One region of the Mucilaginibacter sp. A3364 genome, then DNA from elsewhere that is predicted to be linked to it. Evidence: riboswitches for the same ligand, from Rfam matches in the RefSeq annotation. Region 1 holds a riboswitch; the other holds the start of a gene.
The links. Region 1 has a riboswitch for S-adenosylmethionine ahead of metH (methionine synthase). Riboswitches for the same ligand answer to the same signal wherever they lie in the genome.

Region 1 (4,846 bases):
AAATACTGCTAACGAAAATAATTTGATAACCGGATGCGTTGTTTGTAACAGCGGCAGCCCGGTAGCCGCGGCAGCACAGTTTCCGGTTGAAGTGGTAACCGGTCCGGAATTTTTAACCGGCAGCACCCGCATGAAAGCAGGCACCGCGCAAAAACTGGTGTTAAACATGTTAACCACATCGGTAATGATACAGCTGGGCAAGGTAAAAGGCAACAAAATGGTGGATATGCAACTATCAAACCATAAACTGGTTGACCGCGGCACCAAAATGGTAATGGCCGAAACAGGGCTTGATGAAGCGACCGCTAGCAAACTACTAACAGAACAAGGCAGCGTGCGTAAAGCAGTAGATGCTTACCAGGCAGGAAAGTGATGTGCAGATGCGTGTATATGCAGATGTGCAAATGAAGGGGAATTAATAAAACAATAACATCAAGAAAATCTGCACATACGCACATTTGCATATCTGCACATTAAAATACAATGCACGAGATAGAACCATATTACAAATGGCGCGATGACTACATAGCAGCAGAGGACGAATATTCGCCTTTTTATGCTACGCAGTATAGTGAATTTGAGTTTGATAAGCAGGTGTACAATTATTTGCTGCACCCGCAATGGGATTCGTTTGGCTCGAACACGCTTTATTTAAAAGTGCTGTATGCTGATTACGATAGGGGGTATGCCATAATTGAATTTATCGGCGAATGGAACGACGCGATCAATAACGACATTATGCTACTTAAGCGCGAGATCATTGAGTTGATGACCGATAACGGCATTAATAAATACATACTGATAGGTGAGAACGTGTTGAATTATCACTCGTCAGACGATTGCTACTATGAGGAATGGTTTCAGGATGTGGAGGATGGCTGGATAGCCGGAATTAATTTCCGCGAGCATGTGATAGAGGAGTTTAAGCGCAACAACATCGACTACTACATCAACTTTGGTGGCGAACTGGACGAGATGAACTGGCGCACCTCAAAACCCCTGCAATTTTTTAAACGGGTAGAGGAGCAGTTGACGAAGAGACTTAATTAGTAGAACCAAGAGTCAAGAATCAAGAGCCAAGATTACACTGTCTTGATTCTTGGCTCTTGATTCTTGATTCTGATAAAACTATATTTGATAACAATAAATCCAAATCAATAAAGAATGGAAAATAATAATCCCAACTACGTTTACGATAATGTAATAGAGGTAAACGACACTGACGCTTCACGTAAATATTTAGCCAAGGTTTTTACCTGGATGTGTATCGCATTGGGCGTGTCAGCAAGTATAGCTTACGTTTTCGCTACAGATTTCAGCTTGTTAAGTTTAATAATCGACCCCACTGTAGGTAAATTTACTACCATAGGTTACGTTGCCTTATTTGCTCCGCTAGCCTTTAACCTGGTAATGAATTTTGGCTACACGCGTATTAGTTACCCTGTGTTGGTGGCTTTATTTTTCGGTTATGCATTAACTATTGGCATAAGCCTAAGTATTATCGGCCTTATTTATACCGCGAGTTCAATATTTACGGTATTCTTAAGTTCTGCCGCCGTGTTTGCAGTAATGGCTATCGCCGGTTACACTACTCAGCAAGACCTTACCAAATTCGGTTCTATAATGTATACTATCTTTATAGGGGCATTTGTGGTTAGCTTGGTTAATTTCTTTATGGGAAGCGATACATTACAGTATATTCTGAGCTTTGTGTTTATGGCCGTAATGATAGGTTTAACTGCTTTTTACGTGCAAATGTTAAAACGCATAGGTGCAGGTTTGGAATATGGTAGCGCCGAATCAAAAAAATTAGTGATCATAGGAGCATACGTGCTTTATACTACATTCATCAACTTATTTATGTCAATGCTTCGCATATTTGGAAGCAGAAGATAATAACTAACAAAAAATACTTGCCGGTAAAAGATGTACAAACTAGTTTGCAGATTTTTGCCGGCATTTTTGTTTCTGCTCACATTTGCAGCGTCCGCGCAGCGGATAGATACCAACCGCACCCGCCAAAAAGCTAAAGAAGCCCTGCAATTCGCGAAGCAAAAAGGCTATAATATCCGCTACAGTATTTTAATTGACATGAGCCTGCCATCGGGCGTAAAGCGCTTTATGGTTTGGGATATGCGTAAAAATGCCATACATATAGCCGGTTTGGTGAGCCATGGTTGCGGTACTTCCCCATGGGCAGGCGTGTGGTCTAAAGATAAGCCGCAGTTCAGTAATGCCGATGGCAGTCATTGCACAGCCTTAGGGAAATACAAAATTATGGGTCGTGGATATAGCGGCTGGGGCATACATGTAAAGTATTTTTTAAATGGTTTAGAGGCAAGCAACAACAAAGCCTTGGGTCGTCAAATTGTATTTCACTCGTGGGAGCGTGTGCCCGAGCAAGAGGTTTACCCGGATGGTACACCCGAAGGTTGGGGCTGCCCGGCCATATCAAACAATACCATGAAGCTGGTTGATGCCTTACTGCGCGCGCAAAGTAAACCGGTGTTGATGTGGATATATAATTAGCATGTAATATCCACTAATCGAGGCGTATCGGTTACGCTTAGCCTCTTGCACATTACAACTTAATTACGCATCTTTGCACTGCTTATACAGAAAGGCGGAGGGACTGGACCCTGCGATGTCTTAGCAACCTGTTACTCAACAAGGTGCTACATTCTACTCATCAGTTTTAACCGGCAGATGGACAGATAAGCGAGAGTCAAAATTTGATTGATCCGACCTTCAGCATAAGCTTTTTTAGATATGAGATGTGAGATGTGAGACATGAGATGTTATCTCGGTTTTGCCAACCGTATTTCAGTATCTGATCGATGAGCGGTGATAGATATGCTTTCTCATATCTCAAATCTCACTTCTCATATCTAACAGACAATGAATATAAAAGACGAACTCAAAAAACGTATTCTGATCATTGACGGCGCTATGGGTACCATGATACAACGGTACCAGCTAACCGAAAAAGATTTTCGTGGAGAAAGATTTAAAGATCACCACAGCGACCTGCAAGGTAATAATGACCTGCTGAACTTAACGCGCCCGGACGTGATCAAAGCTATACATGCCGAGTACCTGGATGCCGGTGCCGATATCATCGAAACCAATACCTTCAGCACGCAAGTAATTTCCCTGGCCGACTACCATATGGAAGAGCTGGCTTATGAAATGAGCTACGAAGGCGCACGCCTGGCCCGTGAGGTTGCTGATGAATATAATTTAAAAACGCCCAACAAACCCCGCTTTGTGGCCGGTGCTGTTGGTCCTACAAATCGTACTGCATCATTATCGCCTGATGTGAACGACCCGGGTTACCGTGCCGTTACTTTTGATGATCTGGCTAATGCTTACTACGATCAGATTCGTGGTTTGGTTGATGGCGGATCGGACGTTTTGTTGATTGAAACCATATTTGATACCCTGAATGCCAAAGCAGCTTTATTTGCTGCCGATAAATACGCGCAGGAAAGCGGCAAACATTTGCCCATCATGATATCGGGTACTATTACCGATGCTTCAGGCCGTACCCTTTCGGGCCAAACCGTTGAGGCGTTCTGGAATTCTATCCGCCACGCTAACCTGTTATCAGTAGGTTTAAATTGCGCTTTGGGTGCCCGTGAAATGCGCCCGCACATTCAGGAACTTTCTGAAAAGGCAGATGTATTTATATCGGCTTATCCCAATGCCGGTTTGCCAAACGAGTTTGGTCAGTATGACGAAACCCCGCACGAAACTGCCCACCAGGTAGACGACTTTATGAAAGACGGTCTGGTGAACATTGTTGGCGGTTGCTGCGGTACCACGCCCGACCACATTAAATGCATAGCCGAACGTGCAGAAAAGTATCCTGCACGTTTGGTACCTGAGGTAGCTCCAAACATGCGCCTGAGCGGTTTAGAAGCCGTTACCATAACTCCCGAAAGTATTTTTGTGAATGTGGGTGAGCGTACCAATATCACCGGTTCGCCAAAATTCTCGAAGCTGATCTTGGCCGAGAATTATGAAGAAGCGCTATCGGTAGCTGCCCAACAGGTTGAAGGTGGCGCCCAGGTGATAGACATCAACATGGACGAGGGTATGATCGACTCGGAAGCTGTAATGGTGAAATACCTGAACCTGGTAGCTTCTGAACCTGATATTGCCAAACTGCCTATCATGATCGACTCATCAAAATGGTCGGTTATTGAGGCAGGTTTAAAATGTATACAAGGTAAGGGTATTGTAAACTCCATCTCGCTGAAAGAAGGCGAGGAGAAGTTTAAAGAATACGCCCGCAAAATATTAAGCTATGGTGCCGCCACGGTAGTGATGGCTTTTGACGAAACAGGTCAGGCTGATAATTACCAGCGCCGGATAGAGATATGTAAGCGTTCGTACGATATTTTGGTGAACGAGATAGGTTTTCCCCCGCAGGATATCATTTTCGACCCTAACATCCTTACCGTTGCAACCGGTTTGGAGGAACACAACAACTACGCGGTAGATTTTATTGAAGCTACCCGCTGGATAAAACAAAACCTGCCGTACGCTAAAGTGAGCGGTGGTGTAAGTAATATTTCCTTTTCTTTCCGCGGTAATAACGTAGTGCGCGAGGCGATGCACTCGGCCTTCCTGTTCCATGCCATCAAAGCCGGTATGGACATGGGCATTGTAAACGCCGGTATGCTGGAGGTTTACGAAGAGATTGATAAGCAACTGCTCGAGCTGGTTGAAGACGTGCTGCTTAACCGCCGCGACGACGCCACCGAGCGATTGGTTGAATACGCCGATACCGTAAAAAGCAAAGGCAAAGAGGTTGTGCGCGATGAAGAATGGCGAAAAGGCC
Region 2 (4,846 bases), on a different contig from region 1:
TCATAGCGTAAAGCAGCAATATCCGATAACACAGCCGAACCTGTTGGGTGGCCACCAGCGCCCTTACCAAAAAAGAATTGCTGATCGGCAAACGCGGCTTGTACAATTACGCCGTTGTACTCATATTCCACATTGTATAAAAACTCCGTTTCGGTAACCAGTTTTGGCAATACAAACATGGCAACATGCTCGTCGTCCAGTTCTTTAGCTACCGGTACCAGTTTTATTTTCAGGTTCTTTTCGCGGGCGTACTGAATATCATCTGCTCCCAGGTTTTGAATACCTATGTTCAACACCTCATCCGGATTTACAATAACACCATAAGCATGCGACGCGGCTATCACCAGTTTAAATTTCGCATCAAAACCACCTACATCCATTATCGGGTTGGTTTCGGCAAAGCCAAGGTCCTGCGCCAGTTTTAAAGCGGCATCATAATCCATGTTCTCCAAAAAGCCTTTAGACAGAATGTAGTTTGACGAACCGTTGAATATACCGCAGATAGAGTGCAGCAACTCATTATCATAATACTCCTCAAGGTTACGGATGATAGGAATACTACCGCAAACCGCGCCCTCATACAATAATGATGTGCCGTATTGTTGTTGTATCTGGATCAGCTCCTCCAAATGCAGGGCTATCATTTTTTTACTGGCGGATACTACGTTCTTGCCCGATTTAAGCGCGGTTGATACAATGTCAAAAGCCGCTTCGGTATCGTTTATCAGCTCAACAATGGTGTTTATCTCCGGGTTGTTAAGCAGTTCGTTTTTGTCGGTAGTAAAAAGTTCGGCCGGTAAAGAGCGCTTTTTGCTGGCATCTTTAATAGCTATCTTTTTTATTTCAAGGTTAAGGTTTTTAGTCTGGATGATATCATTTAGTCCCTGGCCAACCACGCCGAAGCCAAAAAGGCCGATATTTAGTTTCTTGCTCATTATGCTATTTGCTGTAACTGGATGATCTTTCCCTTTACGTCTTGTTTAAAAAATGATGTGATAATATTAGTAAGGATACCGGTTTCAATTAAAAAACCGTCGTGCCCGTAAAACGAGTCGAACTCGGCAAATGCCGCCTGCGGTATATGCTGAAATAAGTATTGCTGTTCTTCAACCGGGAATAACACGTCTGATTTAATACCGATAACCAGCGTACGCGCTTTGATCAGGCTCAACGCTTTTTCAACCCCACCTCGGTTACGGCCCACATTGTGCGAATCCATGGTTTTAGTTAGGTGCCAATAGCTGTAGGCATTAAATCGGTTCACCAGTTTATCGCCCTGGTAGCTCTGGTAGCTGGCTGCACGGAAATCATCGGCGTTGTTAGCATCCGCGTCTTCCTGCTGACTAACCGTGTAAGTTTTATAACCACGATAGGATAGTAACGCTATACTGCGTGCGGCTTTTAAACCTTTTTTACCGCCATCTACGGTTTCGGCATGATAAGTTTCATCTGCCAGTAAAGCCAAACGCTGCGACTCGTTAAAAGCAATACCCCACGGTGAATGACGCGCGTTGGTAGCGATAAGGATCAGGTTTTTTATAAAATCAGGTTCCATAATGGCCCACTCGGCAGCTTGTTGTCCGCCTAATGATCCGCCAATTACGGTATGTATGCTATCTAACTTTAAATGCTGCGCTAGTAACTGATGAGCCTTCGCCATATCCCTTACAGTAATGTTGGGGAACGATAAAAAGTATGGCTTGCCGATTGCTGGATCAACACTGAGCGGACTGGTAGTACCATAGGCCGAACCTAATATATTGGCACAAACTATAAAATGCTCGTTCGGGTTAAAATAGTCGGCATCGCCGAAAAGGCCTTTCCACCAATCCAATACGTCGGAGTTTGCAGTAAGGGCGTGGCATACCCATATCACGTTATCCTTATTGGCATTAAGGGTGCCAAAGGTGTGGTAGCCAATTTCAAGTTCGGCCAGTATTTTGCCCGACTCGAGTTGGAATGGTGATGTATGCTTATAAGTTAAAATGCTCATTTTTTTGGTTGATAGTAATTAACGTGTTGATTTTTAGGGAGGCTAAAGGATATATTTTATCCGTTAACGCTGTTCGTTATTTTTCTTTTGTGGAGAAAATAAACGGGTGAGGGATCAACAGCGGCACATATAGCACATGCAATAAGCAGGCGCGGTACCGTTTTGGGCATTAATTAAAATTTGCGGAAGAAGGGTGTTTTTTAAATTATCCATGTTGTTAATTTATATTTCCCGGGATATTTACCGGGCCAGGAATTGGCACCTATCTCTAACCTTAGAGGGTTGCCAGTGGGTCATTGAGCCTGATCTCTCGCCACTTCTTTATAAATCAAAACCGTATGAGGGAATTGATCATGGTATTGCTACCGAGCTGCAAATATATATGCTGATAGGTAAAAGTGCAAATTTTTTAAGCCAAAGCTTGTTCTAAGTCGGCTATTAAGTCATCAATATGCTCCAACCCGACAGATACCCGCAGCAAATTAAACGGTGTTTTAGTATCCGGGCCTTCGATCATAGCACGGTGCTCAATCAAACTTTCTACACCGCCTAAGCTGGTGGCTTGGGTAAATAGTTGTAGCTTATTAATAACACGGTGCGCTTCTTCTTTGCCGCCATTTAAGCAAAATGATAATACCCCGCCAAAGCTTTGCATTTGCTGTTTGGCAACCTCATGATTGGGATGCGATGGTAAACCGGGGTATAACACGCGTTCAACTTTTGGAAGCTGTTGTAAGTATTCCGCCAGTAGCTGTGCATTACTTACATGACCGCGTACACGGTACGGCAGTGTTTTCAAACTACGTGCCAGGTAATAACAATCCTGCGGAGAGGGGATAGCGCCGCCCATTTCTTGTACGGCACGGATCCTGGCCCACCAGTCGCTTTTTTCTGCAGTAATTAGAGCCCCGCCCATTAAGTCACTGTGCCCGCCAAAATATTTGGTGCTGGAGTGCATAACTATATCGGCACCTAAGGTTAATGGTAGCTGGCAAATAGGGGTTGCAAAGGTATTATCGCACACCACTTTAATGTTATGCTGTTTTGCTGTCGCGACGATTTTTTTGATGTCGCTTATTTTTAATAATGGGTTTGATGGGGTTTCGATCCAGATTAGTCCGGTTTCGGGTTTGATGTGGGCATTTAAAACAGCCTCATTATTCACATCAATAAAATCAAACGTTAAAATGCCGGCGAATAAAGTTTTAAGCTGGTTACGTAACCCATGATACATATCATCGGGCGCAATAACATGCGTACCTGGGGCCAATGACTGAAATACAGCCATGCCCGCCGCGTTGCCCGATGAAAAGGCTGCCGCATCTGCCCCTTGCTCTAACTGAGCTAACACATTTTCTAAGGAAGTGCGGTTAGGGTTTGAAGCCCTGCTGTAAATGTAGCCATCGGTATAACTACCGTCCGCGTTACGGATAAACGTAGTTGATAGAACTATCGGTTGTATAACGGCTCCGGTAGCGGCATCGGCATGGTTGCCGGCGTGTATGGCAATGGTTTCTGTTTTCATATTAAGCATATCAAATTACCATATTATTTACCATAATACTGTTACAATTATGTAACTTTATGTACTTAATAACCAATTTAAGCAGACATGAACTTTTTTAAATATATAACCTTAAGCATGCTTTCGTTGATCGTGCTTATTTCCTCGTGCACCAAAAAGGACGCGGTTACTAATGACTACGAGAAAAGTTTAAAAGCTTTTGAAACGTTTAAATCAAACGCAAATAACAACTATTCATACGTTGCAGTACAACGTCCTTTAAACTTTGCTTATTCGGAAACCAAACTAACCATTAAAAATGGCCAGGTTACGACCCGAGATTACTGGTTTTACGAATACAGGGTCAGTAATAATACCGGTGCCTACTACCTAAGTACAGAGTGGCACGAAAACGAAAAAACCCTAAACAGCCATGGCGGAGAAGGTGCCAACCTTTATGCTTTAGATGATATTTACTCGTTTACCAAAACTACCTGGTTAACACAGGCTAAAGATCGTTACGATATTTTCTTCGAAGCCGGTAACAACGGCATGATATCAAAAGCAGGCTACCAACGTAAAAGCGGCTGCCTTGAAGGTTGTTTTATTGGCGCCGAAATAAAATCTATCATCAAAACTAACTAACGGCCTGCTACTGTAAGATAAGCGTCATACTATTTGTTTAAACACGGGTTATATATAGCAAAGCACTGCAAAATTGCAGCATTTTGCTACCTTTGTTTAAACGTTTTATTAAATGGAAGTACCAGGTAATTTACAGGTATTATTACAGGATCCGGGCTTATCTGCTGATTTAAAACGCATTGCAGAAAAAGTACTCCACAACGAGCGCATCACTTTTGATGAAGGTGTGATCCTCTACGAAAAAGGCGAACTAAGCTACCTTGGCGTATTGGCCAACTACATTCGCGAAAAGCGCCACGGCAACACAACTTATTTCAACCGCAATTTTCATATCGAACCCACCAACCTTTGCGTTTACGACTGCAAGTTTTGCTCGTATTCGCGCCTGCTGAAACAGAAGGAGGAAGGCTGGGAGTACACCATGGACGAGATGTTCGATATCGTAAAAAAATACGATAACGAACCCGTTACCGAGGTACACATTGTAGGTGGCGTGTTACCACAGTATGATGTGCCGTTTTATGTCGAGCTTTTTAAACGTATCAAAGCGCATCGGCCAGATCTGCACGTGAAAGCATTAACGCCGGTTGAATATCACTACATCTTCAAAAAAGCTAAGATAGACTACCCCACCGGCATGAAAATGATGCTGGATGCAGGCCTGGAATCTATCCCCGGCGGTGGTGCCGAGATCTTCCACCAGG

Region 2: it holds a riboswitch for S-adenosylmethionine, as region 1 does, so the genes downstream of both, AC59JT_RS08405 (homoserine O-acetyltransferase family protein) here and metH (methionine synthase) in region 1, are expected to answer to the same signal.

What each region holds. Positions count from the first base shown of each region.
Region 1 is NZ_JCAWED010000002.1:109,285-114,130, reverse strand. Features, by position in the region: gene murQ (N-acetylmuramic acid 6-phosphate etherase) at 1-373, shown strand, start outside; gene AC59JT_RS13155 (hypothetical protein) at 484-1,050, shown strand; gene AC59JT_RS13150 (Bax inhibitor-1/YccA family protein) at 1,165-1,896, shown strand; gene AC59JT_RS13145 (murein L,D-transpeptidase catalytic domain-containing protein) at 1,927-2,529, shown strand; SAM riboswitch class I at 2,609-2,721, shown strand; gene metH (methionine synthase) at 2,899-4,846, shown strand, end outside.
Region 2 is NZ_JCAWED010000001.1:1,861,409-1,866,254, reverse strand. Features, by position in the region: gene AC59JT_RS08410 (homoserine dehydrogenase) at 1-935, opposite strand, end outside; gene AC59JT_RS08405 (homoserine O-acetyltransferase family protein) at 935-1,993, opposite strand; SAM riboswitch class I at 2,213-2,323, opposite strand; gene AC59JT_RS08400 (trans-sulfuration enzyme family protein) at 2,403-3,518, opposite strand; gene AC59JT_RS08395 (hypothetical protein) at 3,606-4,142, shown strand; gene mqnE (aminofutalosine synthase MqnE) at 4,255-4,846, shown strand, end outside.